One region of the Skermanella cutis genome, then DNA from elsewhere that is predicted to be linked to it. Evidence: riboswitches for the same ligand, from Rfam matches in the RefSeq annotation. Region 1 holds a riboswitch; the other holds the start of a gene.
The links. A riboswitch is a leader RNA that binds a small molecule or an ion and turns the genes downstream of it on or off. The one in region 1 is predicted to bind S-adenosylmethionine.

Region 1 (7,494 bases):
GCGCCTCGATCTGCTCCCCCACGGTGGCGGACAGGCCGGGCATCGACAGGTTGCGGCGCCAGCCCAGCCGCTCCAGGTCCATGGTCGCGGCGTGCAGCAGGAACCCGACCGCGGAACGCGGGCTGGCGTGCCAGTGGCGCACGTCCTCGCCGACCGGCAGCACGGCCTCCTGCCCGGCCAAGGGTTCGCGCAGGATGTTGGAGAAGAAGCCCGACGCCGCCTTGTTCGGCTTGCCGGGGCGGATGCAGATGGTCGGCAGCCGGATGCCGATGCCGTCGAAGAAGCCCCGCCGCGAATAGTCCGACAGCAGCAGCTCCCCCATGGCCTTCTGGGTGCCGTAGCTGGTCAGCGGGGTGGTGAAGAACTCGTCGCCGATCTTCTCCGGGAAGGGCGCCCCGAACACCGCGATGGAGGAGGAGAAGACGACGCGCGGCTTGTACGGCTCCCGGGCGGCCTCCCGGGTGGATTGGAGCCGGATCGCCTCGAACAGGAAGCGGGTCCCGTCGAGATTGATGGCGTAGCCCTTCTCGAAATCCGCTTCCGCCTCGCCGGAGACGATGGCCGCGAGGTGGAAGATCACGTCCGGCCGCGCCGCGACCAGCTTCTCCACCTCGCCCGGTTTGGAGATGTCGAGGGCGGCGGTCCGCACCTCGCCCGTGAAGCCGGCGGGCGCGTCCGCCTCGACCATGTCGGCCAGGGTCAGGACGTCCACGCCCTGCCCGCCGAGTTGGCCGTCAACCGCCAAACGCCCGGCCAGTTTGCGGCCGACCATGCCGGCCGCGCCGATGATGAGAATATGCATGCTCTTTCCCCCTTCGCCGCCTTCTCGTCGCGGCTTGTCCGACGACGCTATGGCGCGAGCCGGGGACCGTCAACCCTGGGATGAGGCCGGTCCCGGCGGACCCGGCGGCGCCGTCGATACCGGAGCCTTGGATGTGAACCCCTTCATAGCGGGGCCGCCGGTTCGGCCCTACTCGTTCCGACCTACTCCAGGAGCAACTCCGGAACGCGAGGCACGGGATGGCGACGGCGCGGACGACATCGGTTGGGGTGCGGTCCCCGGGCATCGCCGACGGCGGCGCCGAAGAGATCCGGAACGCCGTCTTCCTCTCCGCCATGGCGGGACGCAGGGCCATGGCCGTCACCGCGGACCGGGAGGACGACGCCGCCCTCCTGGCCATGGCCGTCGCGTCGCGCATGGAGGCGGCGGGTGCCGTGATCATGACCGCCGTCGCCCAGCCCGGCACGACTCTGGACGACCTGCTCGACCAGGCGACCCCGCCGCGGAACCGCCCGGCGGGACGCGGGTCCGACGGCAGCCCCGCGGCGCTGGCCTCGCGCCTGCTCCAGGGGGAGGATGCCGGGCTTCTCGTCGTCCTCCAGGCCCATGCCCTGGACGCGGGCCTGCTCGGCCGGCTTCTGGCGCTGTCCCGGGCCGAACCGGGCGAGGGCCGCCTGCTCCAGGTGCTGCTGGCCGGGACCGCCGGGCTCGGCCTGGACCAGGACGGCGCGGTGTCCCGGTGGCACCTCGCGCTGCCGCAGGAGGCGGGTCTGCCGCAGGCCGTTCCCGGCGGACGGCCGACCCCGGGTCCGCACCGGCTCCGCATACCGGCCCTGGCGTGCGTCGCGGCCATCGCCGCGGCGGGGTGGCTGGCCGCCGCCGGGCGGGAGCCGGCTCCTGTCCGCCAGGAGGCGGCGGAGGCACCGGCGTCGGCGGAGAGGCCGGTGACGGCGGGCGCCCTGCTGGTTTCCAGCGATCATGGACCAGCCCCGAGCATACCCGCCGGGGAGACGGTGGTGGTGCGGGTGGAGACCGCCTCGGACAGCTTCGTCTATTGCTACTACACGGACGGGCTCGGCCAAGTGGCGCGGCTCTTCCCCAACCGGTTCCAGCCCGACGCCCTGGTTCCGGCCGGCAGGGTCGTGGAGGTGCCGCCCGGACCGGACCGGCCGTTCCACATCCGCCTGGACACGCCGGGACGACCGGAGGTGGTCACCTGCCTGGCATCGCCGGCCGAGGTGGACGGCGCCACGCTCGACGGGATCGACGGCGTCCGCACCGACGACTTGCTCCCGATCCCCGGGCTGGAGTTGCAGGACATCCTGGGCGCCTTCGCGAGGCTGTCGGGGCCGGGAGTGGACAGCGCCACCATGCCCATCACCGTCACGGCGGCGGCACGTCTTTCCCCCTATCTTCAGAACGCCGGCCTGTCGGCGGGCAGCGAGTAGCCGGGCGGCGGGGTGCCCGCCAATCCGCTCACCCCCCGGGAGCATGTCAACAAACGTGGTCATCCGTTCGCCTTGGTGTGACTGTCAGGAGTTGCCGACGCGTTCCGGGGATGGGGTGCCGGAGTTGATCTCCCCCCGGGGGGATGTCAGCAAAAGTCGTCATGCGTACTCCTTGGCGCGATGCCCGGCGTTGCCTGGAACGGCGCAGGCGACCGTATCGGCGATGGCTACACCCCCTGGGGATGTCAACAAACGTGATCATTCATATCTGGAGACCTTATGTTGCCCAGTCGATCCGGGCGGGGCAGCTGGACCGATGCGTTGGGCCACGGGCCCAACCTACGATCGACGGTCCGCATCACTTCTGCCCTGCATCAAACCGTAGGTTGGCCTTGGCCCAACGCTTCGCGGCGAGTGGGGCGGCAAGTCGCATGAACGGGAGCTGGTCAACTTGGTCGGCAACCGCTCCAATGAGCTTGCGCCGGTGGATGAAGATAAGGCTGGCGGAGTTTTCAGGGCTTTTTATCCTATTATTTTCAGGATTACAATCCTGAAGCCTGACGTGGAGCCGGAATTCGGGATCGCTTCATCAATACCGGAAATGGATCTCAACGCGTCGCACTGCCTGAAGGCAGCCGTGGCCTCAGCCGAAATGCGCACCCAACCGACCAGCGCACCCTACCCCAACCCATCGGGCAGGCCGCCGCGAATCCTGCCCCGCGGTCACAAGACCAGCCAATCGACGGATGTGTCCAAGGCCTCGGCGAGCGCCTTGTAAGCCTCCACCGACCCAGGCTTCTTGCCCGCCTCGATCTCGGACAGATAACCCGCGCTCACTCCCGACTTGGCGGCGAGCGCCCGCAACGACAGCCCCCGGAATTCGCGCCAAACGCGGACGGCGCTCTGCCCATTGATGATTCGCCCGGCCTACTCCAGCGGCATCGGCTGACCGCCGCGCGCGTTCATCGCGGCTAGGATGACTTCCAGGTCCTCGACCCGCTCGGTGAGCGCGTCGTACTCGGCGCGGGAGATGGTGAGCGTCTCAGTCATAGGCTGCTCTCCGATGTCGAACGCGGTGGACCAGCAGGACAGACATGGTACCGGCCCGACGACACTTCCGCTGCACATGGTAGTAATAGCGCCGAGACCCATCAGGAAACCCGACCACAGGCTGCGACCAGCCTGTGCAGCGGCTTGGGCGCGATACCAGATCGGCTTAGTCTTCGCTGCTTTGTTGGCGTGTGCCACGGTGCTGTCGCTGGTATGCTCTTCCGGCGTCGCGCGACATTAGCTAGAGCGGTACCCGATCATGTTGAACCGCTCCGGTCCTCGCAACCGGCCGTTCCACTCGCCGCATTGTGTTGCGCCATAGGCGCAACCTACGGCTTGATGCAGGGCGGAGGTGATGCGGTCTGACGATCGTAGGTTGCGCCCATGGCGCAACGCATCGGATCAGCTGTCTCGGGCGGATCGACCTGATCGGGTACAGCTCTAACGTTGTTTTGCATTGTTTGATGCTAACCGAGATTCTCAGACACCATCCAGCATATCAGCCTGTGTTGCCCGGGATACTTGCGACGACTGGAAGATGGCGGAAATCGGCGGCTCTGCGTTTGAACGCGTTGCGACACGTTCCGGGAGACAGAGCCCCCTGAAAGCCTGATCCCTGGAAGGGGTTGGCTGGTTGGGGCGGCAGGATTCGAACCTGCGTATGGCGGTACCAAAAACCGCTGCCTTACCGCTTGGCGACGCCCCAGCCTTGAGGTGGGGCGGACCATAGCCACAAAAGCGTGCTTCCGCAAGCGGCTGCTTGGCACCATCTCCAGGTGCGGAAGGCCCGTCCGCTGGAGCTGGCGTCTGCACAAACCACATGGGAGATGCGTCGGAAATTCCATTTGACGCAACGCAGCATGTAATTATATAGCAATTCACAGCGCCGATTTGAGCACCAGCTTGCGGGCGCTTTATAAATGCAGCTAAAGAGCGTGGGGATCCGCCCGGCGTAGCTGCTGTGGGCGGATTTTTGTTTTTGCGGGGTATGGGGATGATCGAGTTTCACGGTGTCGAGAAGGTATTTCCCGGGCGCGGCGGCGGTCCCGAGGTTCGCGCGCTCGACGGGATCGACCTTTCCGTCGGCCGCGGCGAGATCTTCGGGATCATCGGCCGCAGCGGGGCGGGCAAGAGCACGCTGATCCGCGTGGTCAACATGTTGGAGCGGCCGACCGCCGGGCGGGTCACGGTCGATGGCGTCGACATGGCGGCGCTGGACGGTTCCGGCCTGCGCGCCGCCCGGCGCGGCATCGGCATGATCTTCCAGCATTTCAACCTGCTGTCGTCGCGCACCGTGTACGACAATGTGGCGCTGCCGCTGGAACTGGCCGGCCTGCGCAAGGCGGAGATCAAGGCGAAGGTGGAGCCGCTGCTCGACCTGGTCGGCCTCGCCGACAAGCGGGACCGCTATCCCGCCGAGCTGAGCGGCGGCCAGAAGCAGCGGGTCGGCATCGCCCGCGCCCTGTCCAGCGAGCCCAAGGTGCTGCTGTGCGACGAGGCGACCTCGGCGCTCGACCCGGAAACAACCACGTCGATCCTGCGCCTGCTGGCCGACATCAACGATAAGCTCGGCCTGACCATCGTCCTGATCACCCACGAGATGGCCGTGATCAAGGAGATCTGCCACCGCGTCGCCGTCATGGAGGCCGGCCGCATCATCGAGCGCGGCGACGTGTTCGACGTGTTCACGGCGCCTCGGCACCCGACGACCCGCAGCTTCGTCTCGGCCGTGGCCGGGGCCGAGTTGCCGGAGACCCTGGCTGCCCGGCTGGTGGCGGAGCCGCTGCCCGGCGGCAACCCGGTGCTGCGCATCACCTTCAAGGGCGCCATGGCCAACACGCCGATCATCAGCCAGATAACCCGGCGCTTCGGGCTCGACGTGAACATCCTGCATGGGCGGATCGATCATATCCAGGGCGCCCCGTTCGGCATCCTGGTGGTCGAGGCGGTCGGCGGCGCCGAGGCGGTGCAGTCCGCCATCTCGTTCATCCAAGTCAACAACCTGTCGGTAGAGGTCCTCGGACATGTCCCCGCAAGTCTACGCGCTGCTGGTTAACGCCACCGTCGAAACGCTCTACATGGTGGGTCTGGCAGCGCTGCTGGGTACCCTGCTGGGGCTGCCGCTGGGCATTCTGCTGGCGACCACCGGGCGGGGCGAACTGCTCCAGAACGTGGCGTTCAACCGGATCGCCGGCGTGGTGGTCAACGCCACCCGCTCCACCCCGTTCATCATCCTGGTCGTCGCGATCATCCCCTTCACCCGGCTGGTCGCCGGCACCTCGATCGGGACCTCGGCGGCGATCGTGCCGCTGACCGTGGCGGCGATCCCGTTCATCGCGCGCCTGATCGAGGGCGCCATCCGGGAGGTGGACCGCGGCCTGATCGAGGCGGCCGAGGCGATGGGCGCGACGCCGCTCCAGATCATCGCCAAGTTCCTGCTGCCCGAGGCGCTGCCCGGCATCGTGCTGGGCCTGACGCTCGCGGTGGTCAGCCTGATCGGCTACTCGGCCATGGTCGGCGCGGTCGGCGGCGGGGGCCTGGGCGACCTGGGCATCCGGTACGGCTACCAGCGCTTCCTGCCGGAAGTGATGGCCGCCGTCGTCCTGGTGCTGATCGTGCTGGTCCAGATCGTCCAGAGCCTGGGCGACCGGCTCGCCCGCAAGCTCAACAAGCGGGCCATCGGAACCCGCTGATCAAGACGAACAATCAATTCGACAGCCTGAAGAAAGTGGGACCCTCATGAACATCCCCTCCGCCAAGATCCTGTCCCGGCGCCTCGGCGCCGCCCTGGTCGGCGCCGCCGCCATCGCCCTCGCGGGCGCGGCCTCCGCCGAGACCGTCCGGGTCGGCGTTTCGGCCGGCCCGCACGCCCAGATCCTGGACGCGGTCAAGCCGATCGCCGCCAAGCAGGGGCTGGAGATCAAGATCGTCGAGTTCACCGACTACGTCATCCCCAACGCGGCCCTGGCCGCCGGCGAGATCGAGGCGAACTCCTTCCAGCACCAGCCCTACCTTGACAACCAGGTCCAGGACCGGGGACTGGACCTGGTCTCGGTCGGCAAGACCGTCGTGTTCCCCATGGGGATCTACTCCAACAAGGTGAAGAGCCTGGCCGAGCTGCCCGAGGGCGCCACCGTGGCCGTGCCGAACGACCCGACCAACGGCGGCCGGGCGCTGCTGCTGCTGGAGGCCGAGGGCGTGATCAAGCTGACCGAGGGCGCCGGGCTGAAGGCCACCCCGATCGACGTCGTCGAGAACCCGAAGAACATCCGCATCGTCGAGCTCGACGCGGCGCAGCTCCCCCGCTCGCTCGGCGACGTGACGGCGGCGGCGGTCAACACCAACTACGCGCTGGAATCCGGCCTGAACCCGCTGACCGACGCGATCGCCCGCGAGAGCGCGGACTCCCCCTACACCAACATCATCGCGGTGCGCGAGCAGGACAAGGACAAGCCCTGGGTCAAGCAGCTGGTCGAGGCTTACCACTCGCCGGAGGTCAAGCAGTTCGTCCAGGACAAGTTCAAGGGCTCGGTGGTCGCCGGCTGGTGATCCGCGGCGGTTCGGCGGGGTTGTTGCCAATCAACCATTGGGAACATTTCTAGCGACCGTTTTCTCCTTCGGTTCGTCGTCCGCGGGCTTGACCCGCGGATCTCAAGGCACGGAGGCTCCAATGCTTCCCGTGAACGATGGCCGGATCAAGTCCGGCCATGACGAAAATAGAGTAATCTTACCTGAGACTAACCCTTTCGCAACGTTAGCAATCGCCGTGCCGGACAGCCGTGGACTTGATCCGGCCATCGTCTCGCGGGTCTCACCGGGGCTCCGTGGCTGGAGATGCCCGGATCAAGTCCGGGCATGACGATAAAGGGAAGATGAAGTATCCTGAGCATCAGCTTGGGGTTGATCGGCAATCGCCGTGCCGGACAGTCGTGCCGATGACGGGGCGGGTGATCCGGCGGGCGGTTCAGCTGCGCCGGGTCATCGCTTTGACGATGTAGACGGCCTTCACCGCGTCGGCCCCGACCACCTCGCGCAGCAGGGACAGGATACGGCTCTTCATGTCGGTCAGCGTCTCCGCCGACACGTTGCTGCTGCCGGGGATCGGCGCCGGCGTGACGCGGGTCAGCAGCAGGTCCCGGATGCGGGGAAGCTGTTCCTCGATCCGCGTCACGGCGGCGGCATCGGTCGCCTGGACGTCCAGGACGAGGTCGAGGC
Region 2 (7,494 bases), 900 kb from region 1:
TGATGCCGCGCACCTCCTCGGCGACCTGGGGCGACAGGGCGCCCGGCTCGCCGGCGGGGGAGCGCGCCGCGGTCGCGGCGGCCGGTGCCGCGCCCCCGCCGTAGGCGACCATGCCGAATCGGTCGGACATGCCCCAGGTGGTGACCATCTTGGTCGCGATGTCGGTCGCCATCTGGATGTCGCCGGCGGCGCCGGTGGTCACGAAGTCCCTGCCGAACACGATCTCCTCGGCCGCCCTGCCGCCCATGGTGACGTCCAGCTCGGCCTCCAGCCGCGCCCGGGACAGGCAGAAGCGGTCCTCCAGCGGCAGCCGGACCATCATGCCCAGCGACCGGCCGCGCGGCACGATGGTGACCTTGTGGACCGGGTCGGAATGCCTGGAGCGCCAGGCGACCAGCGCGTGCCCGGCCTCGTGGAAGGCGGTCAGGCGGCGCTCGTCCTCGGACATGACGGTGGCCTTCTCGCCACCCATGACGATCTTGTCGCGGGCCTGCTCGAAGTCGGCCATGGAGACCAGGGCGCGGCCCGCGCGGGCCGCCCGGAGCGCCGCCTCGTTGACGAGGTTGGCGAGGTCGGCGCCCGACATGCCGGGCGTGCCGCGCGCCACCAGCGTCAGGTCCACGTCGGAGTCCAGCGCCACGCGGGCGGCATGGACCGCCAGGATGGCGGCGCGGCCCTTGATGTCGGGATTGCCGACGAAGACGTGCCGGTCGAACCGGCCGGGCCGCACGATCGCGGGGTCGAGCACGTCCACCCGGTTGGTCGCCGCGATCACGATCAGGCCGCTGGCCCGGGCGAAGCCGTCCATCTCGGCCAGGAGCTGGTTCAGGGTGTTCTCGGTCTCGATCTGGCCGCCGCTCGGCGAGGTGGCGCCGCGGGCCCGGGCCAGCGCGTCGATCTCGTCGATGAACAGGATGCAGGGCGCGCGCTTGCGGGCGTCGCGGAACAGCCGGCGGATGCGCGCGGCGCCGACGCCGACATACATCTCCACGAAGTCGGACCCGGTGACGGCGTAGAACGGCACCCCCGCCTCCCCCGCCACGGCGCGGGCCAGCAGGGTCTTTCCGGTGCCGGGAGGACCGACCAGGAGCACGCCCTTGGGGATGCCGGCGCCGATGCCCTTGAACCGGCCCGGATGCTTCAGGAAATCGACCAGCTCGGTCAGCTCGGCCCTCGCCTCGTCCACGCCGGCCACGTCGGAGAACCGGACGTGGGAGGTGGCGGTGCCCGCCTTCTTGACCGGCGAGCGCATCATGCTGACCATGAAGACCAGGGCGAAGGCCAGGAAGCCCACCATGTTCAGCTTCAGCAGCACGTCGAGCCAGCGGTTGGTGGTCAGCAGGGCGCCGCCCTCCGTCGGCTCGACGGTCATCGGGATGCCGGGGGCCGCGACCGCCTGACGCAGGGCGTCGGTCCACAGGACGGTGGTGACGCCGTGGACGCCGTCGCGGTCGGTGAATTCGATCCGGTTGCCGGCGACGGCGAGGGACGCGATCCGTCCGGCGGCGAGACGATCGGCGAACTCGCTCTGCCCGACCTCCTGCCGGTCGATCCGGCTGAGCAGCGCCGCCGCACCGCCGGAGCCGGAAGCGTAGACATAGGCCAGCCCGGCGCCGCCGGTCAGCGCCCCGGTGACCACCAGGGCTGCCACGATCGCGATCACCCGCGCATGCCGTTTAAGGAAGGTTTTCATCAGCGACCCGAGAGTCCGAGCATGATTGAGACAAAAGCAGAGACCCTGAGTACAGAAACATAGTTAATAAGACGTATGCGCGGCGGCGCGGCATCGGGGTCGCGACCCTTTCGACATGGATCTTGACGCCCTCCCACGACCCGGCTAGAACGCGCGAAACGTGGTGATTTGGCGACCGGCTTGCAGGCCACGTAAAACAAGCTGCTAAAAAGGTTTGGAGTCGCATCCGCGCCTCGATCCCTTGTCGGTCGGGGCTTTTTTGCGTACCCGCAACGGCGGGCGGAGCGACGACACCATGAGCAAGAACGACACTTCCCCCGAGAACGGCACCCCCGCAACGCTGCGGCCGCGCACCCGCATGGTCCATGTCGGCACCCTGCGGACCGGCTTCGACGAGACCTGCGAAGCCATCTTCATGACGTCGGGCTATGTCTACGGCTCGGCGGAGGAGGCCGAGGCCGCCTTCGCGACCGATGGGCTGCGCTATGTCTATTCGCGCTTCCGCAACCCGACTGTCGCCATGTTCGAGGACCGGCTGGCGGCCTACGAGGGGGCGCAGCGCTGCTTCGCCACCGGCAGCGGCATGGCGGCGGTGTTCGCGGCGCTGATGTGCCAGCTCAAGGCCGGCGACCGCATCGTGGCGCCCCGCGCGCTGTTCGGGTCGTGCCTGCACATCGTCAAGAACCTGGCGCCCCAGTACGGGATCGAAACGACCCTGGTGGACGGCACCAGGGCGGAGGAGTGGCGCGACGCCCTGAGCCGCCCGGCCAACGTCGTGTTCCTGGAGACGCCGTCCAACCCGATGCTCGACATCGTGGACCTGGGCCTGGTCTGCGAACTGGCCCATGCCGCCGGCGCCCGCGTGGTGGTGGACAACGTCTTCGCGACCCCGGTGCTCCAGCGGCCATTGGAGTTCGGCGCCGACATCGTGGTCTATTCCGCGACCAAGCATATCGACGGCCAGGGCCGGTGCCTGGGCGGCGCCATCCTGTGCGACGACAAGTTCGCCGAGACGCTGGCCCCCTTCCTGCGGCACACCGGCCCGGCGCTGAGCCCGTTCAACGCCTGGCTGCTGCTGAAGGGGCTGGAGACCATGGACCTGCGGGTCGCCGCCCAGACCGACGCGGCCCAGCGGATCGCGGAGTTCCTGGACGGGCACCCCCGGATCGCCAGGACGCTCTATCCCGGCCTGAAGAGCCATCCCCAGTACGAGCTGGCGCAGCGCCAGATGGGCGGCGGCAGCACGCTGGTCGCCTTCGACGTCGCCGGCGGCAAGGCGGAGGCGTTCCGGCTGATGAACGGGCTTCGGATCGTCAAGATCTCCAACAACCTGGGCGACAGCAAGAGCCTGATCACCCACCCCGCGACCAGCACCCACCAGAAGCTCTCCGACGAGGACAAGGCGGCGGTCGGGATCAGCCCGGCCAGCATCCGCCTGTCGGTCGGGCTGGAGGACGCGGCCGACCTGATCGAGGACCTGGACCAGGCGCTCGCCCGGGCCTGATTTAGGCATTTCTGAAGTGTGAAATGCGGGATTTTACACTTCAGCTTGCACGGCTCGCCCCCTCCCTCTATATAGCCGGGCTTGTAGTTTCGGCTTTCGTCCAGGGAGTTCCCGCCATGTCGACTCTGTTGTCCAAGGTGCGCCGTCTCGCGGCCGCAACCGCCCTCCTGATCGCCGGCGGCGCAACGGCGGCCGAGGCCACCGACGTGCGCGTCGGGTTCATCCCCGTGGTCGGGTCGGGACAGCTGTTCGTCATCGACGGCGAGGGCTGGGCCAAGGATGCCGGGCTCACCCTCAAGCTCACGCAGTTCGAGTCGGGTCCGGCGATGATCAGCGCCCTGGCCTCGGGCACGCTCGACGCCTATTACGGCGGCATCGGCCCGATCATGGTGGCGAGCGCCCGCGGCATCGACGTGAAGGTCTACGCCTCCGCCGCGATCGAGGAGATGACCGTGGTCGGGCGCGGCGGCTTCGGCACCCAGGCGAACGCCGCGACGGCCGCCGGCTTCAAGGAATTCGTCGAACGGGAGGGCCGCCCGGTCCGCATCGCGACCCAGCCGCCCGGCTCCGTTCCCGACACCGTGCTGCGCTACTGGCTGCAGAACGTCGTGAAGGCCGATCCCGCGACGTACCAGATCACCGCCATGGGGATCGAGGCGACCCAGCAGGCGCTGCTGGCCGGCGCCGTCGATGCCGCGACGATCCGCGAGCCGACCCTGACCGTGGTCCGGCAGCGCGATCCCAACACCAAGCTGCTGGCGTTGGGCGGCCAGATGCTGCCCAACCAGCCGGGTTCCGTGCTGGCGCTGACCGGCGCCTTCGTCAAGGCCAATCCGGAGGCCGCCAAGACGATGGTGGCGCTGAACACCCGGGCCACGACCCTGCTGAAGGAGGAGCCGAACCGGGCCGCCAAGCACCTGCAGAAGGGCCTGGGCAAGGGCATCACCGACCTTGCGACCTTCGAGCAGGCCGTGGTGTCGCCGGCCAGCAAGTTCGTCGCCGACCCGATGACCATCAAGGACGCCACCGGCGTGATGCAGGACTTCCAGCTTCAACTGGGCGTGCTGGAGAAGGCTGCCGACCTGAACGTGCTGTTCGACGACAGCTTCTACCGGGCCACGGCGCGCTGAACGCGCGCCTCCGTTCCGGCACCGTGACGTTCCGCTGATGCAACGATCCCTGCTCGCCGCCGTCGGGCTTGCCGCCTTCCTGATCCTGTGGGAGGCGGTCCCGCGCCTTGGCCTGGTCTCGCCGCTGTTCCTGCCGCCGCCCACCAGCCTGCCGCAGGCCTTCCTGCGCGAGATCTCCGGCGGATACTGGCTGGACGCGGTGATCGCGAGCCTGCGCCATTACCTGCTCGGGCTGGCGCTCGGCACCGGGCTGGGCGTGGCGCTCGGCATCGCGACGGCGCTCTACGACAAGCTGGAAGCGGCGCTGTCCTGGGTGATCCGGCTGCTGCGGCCGGTCCCGGGCCTGGCCTGGGTCCCCTTCGCGATCGTCTGGTTCGGCATCAGCGAGGCGGCCGCGACCTTCATCATCATCATCGGCGTGTTCTGGATCAACTACTACGCCGCCTACGGCGCCGCCAAGGCGATCGACAAGGACCTGCTGGAGGTGGCCGACGCCTTCGGGCATCGCGGCACCTGGGCCAAGCTGGTCAAGATCGTGCTGCCCGGATCGACGGCCGGCATCCTGGCCGGCGTCCGCACCGGGCTGGGGCAGGCCTGGATGGCGGTGGTCGCGGCCGAGCTGTTCGGCGTGCCCGGCCTGGGCCAGCGGATGATCCAGGCGTCGAGCCTGCTGGCGACCGACGTGGTCGTCGTCTACATGATCACCATAGCGGCGCTGTACGGCCTGACCGACGCGCTTTTCGTGCAGATCAGGGACCGGTTGCTCAGATGGCAGCGCTAGCCGAAAACCTCGTCGATATCCGGGACCTCGCCATCGCCTACGGCGCGGCTCCGCCGGTGCTGTCCGGCTTCACCGCGGAACTGGAGCGCGGCTCCTTCACCGCGGTCGTCGGGCCGTCGGGCGTGGGCAAGTCGACCCTGCTGCGCGTGCTGGCCGGGCTGACCGCTCCCGCGGCCGGCACGGTCCGGATGCCGGTCAGGTCCGAGACCGGCCGCCGGCCGGTGGCCCTGGTCTTCCAGGAGGCCCGCCTGCTGCCCTGGCGGCGGGTGCTGGACAACGTCGCCTTCGGGCTGGAGGGCACCGGCCTTTCGAAGGCCGACCGGCTGGCCCGCGCGCGCGACACGCTGTCGCTGGTCGGCCTCGCCGACATGGCCGGGCGCTGGCCCCACCAGCTGTCCGGCGGCCAGCGCCAGCGCATCAACCTGGCCCGCGCCCTGTCGGTACGGCCGGACCTGCTGCTGCTGGACGAGCCGTTCTCCGCCCTGGACGCGATCACCCGCCAGACCCTTCAGGACGAGCTGCTGCGGCTGTGGGGCGAGACCGGCACGACCATGCTGTTCGTGACCCACGACCTGGACGAGGCCGTCTATCTGGCGGACCGGGTCGTGCTGCTGGGCGGCAAGCCGGCCGGGATCGTCCGCGACTTCGACGTGGACCTGGCACGCCCGCGCGAACGGGACACCGTCCACTTCGCCGACACCGTCCGGACCATCCGGGCGGCCCTATCCGAGTCGGTCAGCGACGGCGCCGGCATCTGAGAGTCCGGCGACCGGTTTTTTGCACTGCAGCATTTTGGATGCGGAACGCCGCGGCTTGGGGTACGTTGCCCTTGTGTGAGGCACCGCCGGCCTTCCCGCGCGCGTGCCGCTCTTCATAACGATGTGAAACCCATGATGATCGCTTCCCCGCGCGCTATCGCCGCCCACCGCCGCAATCTCGGCCGCCTCGTCGCAGCAGGGCAGGATCTCGCGCGCACCGCCGAGAAGACCCAGGAGATGGCTCTCGCCTCGGTGCAGACGATCGGTTACCGCACCGCCATGATGATGCAGGCGGTCGGCGATCCCGTGGCGATGACCAATCCGGAATTCACGCTGATGGGGCAGGAGAAGATCGAGGCCGCCATCCAGTCCCACCACGCGATGATGGACAGCTACAAGGCCATGTTCGAGGGCTGGAGCGCGTGGGTCATGGGCCAGGCCGGCACGACCACCAAGGCCGTGACGGAGCTGGCGACCTGCCGCACGCCCGCCGACATCGTCCGCGTCCAGCAGAACTACGTCCAGTGCAGCTTCGTCAATGCCGCGAACGCGGCGACCAAGCTGACCGAGGCCGTGATCCGCATGGCCGACGCGGGGCTGGTGCCGATCCACAAGGTGGCTTCCGCGAACGCCGCGCGCCTGGCCAACGAGCACGCCTGACGGCGGATCGGGCGCCGCGTCACCCGGCCGCGGCGCCCGCCACGGCGCTTCCGCCGGCCCCTTCCGAGGCTGCCGGGCGGCGCGGCGCCGGCGCCGCGGCCCCCCGCCCCGAGACCGCCCGGTCGACCCCGGCGGCGACCACACGCCAGCAATGGTCGGCCAGCGCCTTGCGGCTGCCGAACGCCTCCACGTCGACCGGCTCGTGGAATTCCACCTGCACCGTCACCCGGCCCAGCTTGACCATCTGCCAGACATGGCCGACCAGCTCCATGTCGCCGTACCAGGCGTAGAACGGCCGCAGCGCCCGCCCCAGGGGGATGCCGTCCAGCTTGACCGCGGTGATCGATACCGGCTGGACCTTGATCGGACGGTCATCCACACGAAGCGCAGCGACGCTGAACAAAGCCGTCTTGAACGGCAGGGTCCGGTTGCCGTCGGAGGAGGTCCCTTCGGGGAACAGGATCAGGATGTCGCCGTCCTCCAGCCGGCTGCGCATGTCGTCGCGGTGGGTTCCGGCGTTGCGCGCCTTGCGGTCGACGAACACCGTCTGCTGGAGCTTGGCCAGAAGGCCGAAGAAGGGCCATCCCCCCACCTCGGTCTTGGCGACGAAGGAACCGGGAACCAGCGAGCCCAGGACGATGATGTCCAGGTAGGAGGAATGGTTGGAGACGACGAGCGTGGGACGCGACAGCGCCGGCCGGCCGGTCACGGCGACCCGCAGGCCCAGGATGCGGGTGCAGGCGGCGTGGTATGCCCTGGGAAGGCGGTGGCGCAGGGGCGAGCGCAGCCACACCAGCAGGGCCTGCACCGGCATCAGCAGGACCGTGAAGACGCCGTAGACCGTCAGGCGGGCGATGCCGAGCAGGGGCGACCCCATGGAGCCGTCGGGTTCGCGCGCCCTCATCATGCAGCAGTCACGATACCAGGGCGTCCCGCCGCCGCTCGTAATGCTTGGAATACTTGTCGGT

Region 2: it holds a riboswitch for S-adenosylmethionine, as region 1 does, so the genes downstream of both, metZ (O-succinylhomoserine sulfhydrylase) here and IGS68_RS04025 (methionine ABC transporter ATP-binding protein) in region 1, are expected to answer to the same signal.

What each region holds. Positions count from the first base shown of each region.
Region 1 covers NZ_CP067420.1:862,785-870,278, reverse strand. The annotation lists gene denD (D-erythronate dehydrogenase) at 1-802, opposite strand, end outside; gene IGS68_RS04045 (DUF4384 domain-containing protein) at 1,021-2,229, shown strand; gene IGS68_RS04040 (hypothetical protein) at 2,681-3,007, shown strand; partial or broken gene IGS68_RS36255 (hypothetical protein) at 3,022-3,066, opposite strand; gene IGS68_RS35890 (hypothetical protein) at 3,157-3,279, opposite strand; tRNA gene IGS68_RS04030 (tRNA-Gln) at 3,911-3,985, opposite strand; SAM riboswitch at 4,153-4,230, shown strand; gene IGS68_RS04025 (methionine ABC transporter ATP-binding protein) at 4,274-5,335, shown strand; gene IGS68_RS04020 (methionine ABC transporter permease) at 5,304-5,972, shown strand; gene IGS68_RS04015 (MetQ/NlpA family ABC transporter substrate-binding protein) at 6,019-6,828, shown strand; gene IGS68_RS04010 (flagellar basal body-associated FliL family protein) at 7,244-7,494, opposite strand, start outside.
Region 2 covers NZ_CP067420.1:5,901,142-5,908,635, reverse strand. The annotation lists gene ftsH (ATP-dependent zinc metalloprotease FtsH) at 1-1,693, opposite strand, end outside; SAM riboswitch at 1,844-1,922, shown strand; gene metZ (O-succinylhomoserine sulfhydrylase) at 1,989-3,197, shown strand; gene IGS68_RS27610 (ABC transporter substrate-binding protein) at 3,314-4,327, shown strand; gene IGS68_RS27605 (ABC transporter permease) at 4,365-5,108, shown strand; gene IGS68_RS27600 (ABC transporter ATP-binding protein) at 5,096-5,866, shown strand; gene IGS68_RS27595 (phasin family protein) at 5,999-6,526, shown strand; gene IGS68_RS27590 (lysophospholipid acyltransferase family protein) at 6,546-7,433, opposite strand; gene IGS68_RS27585 (GNAT family N-acetyltransferase) at 7,441-7,494, opposite strand, start outside.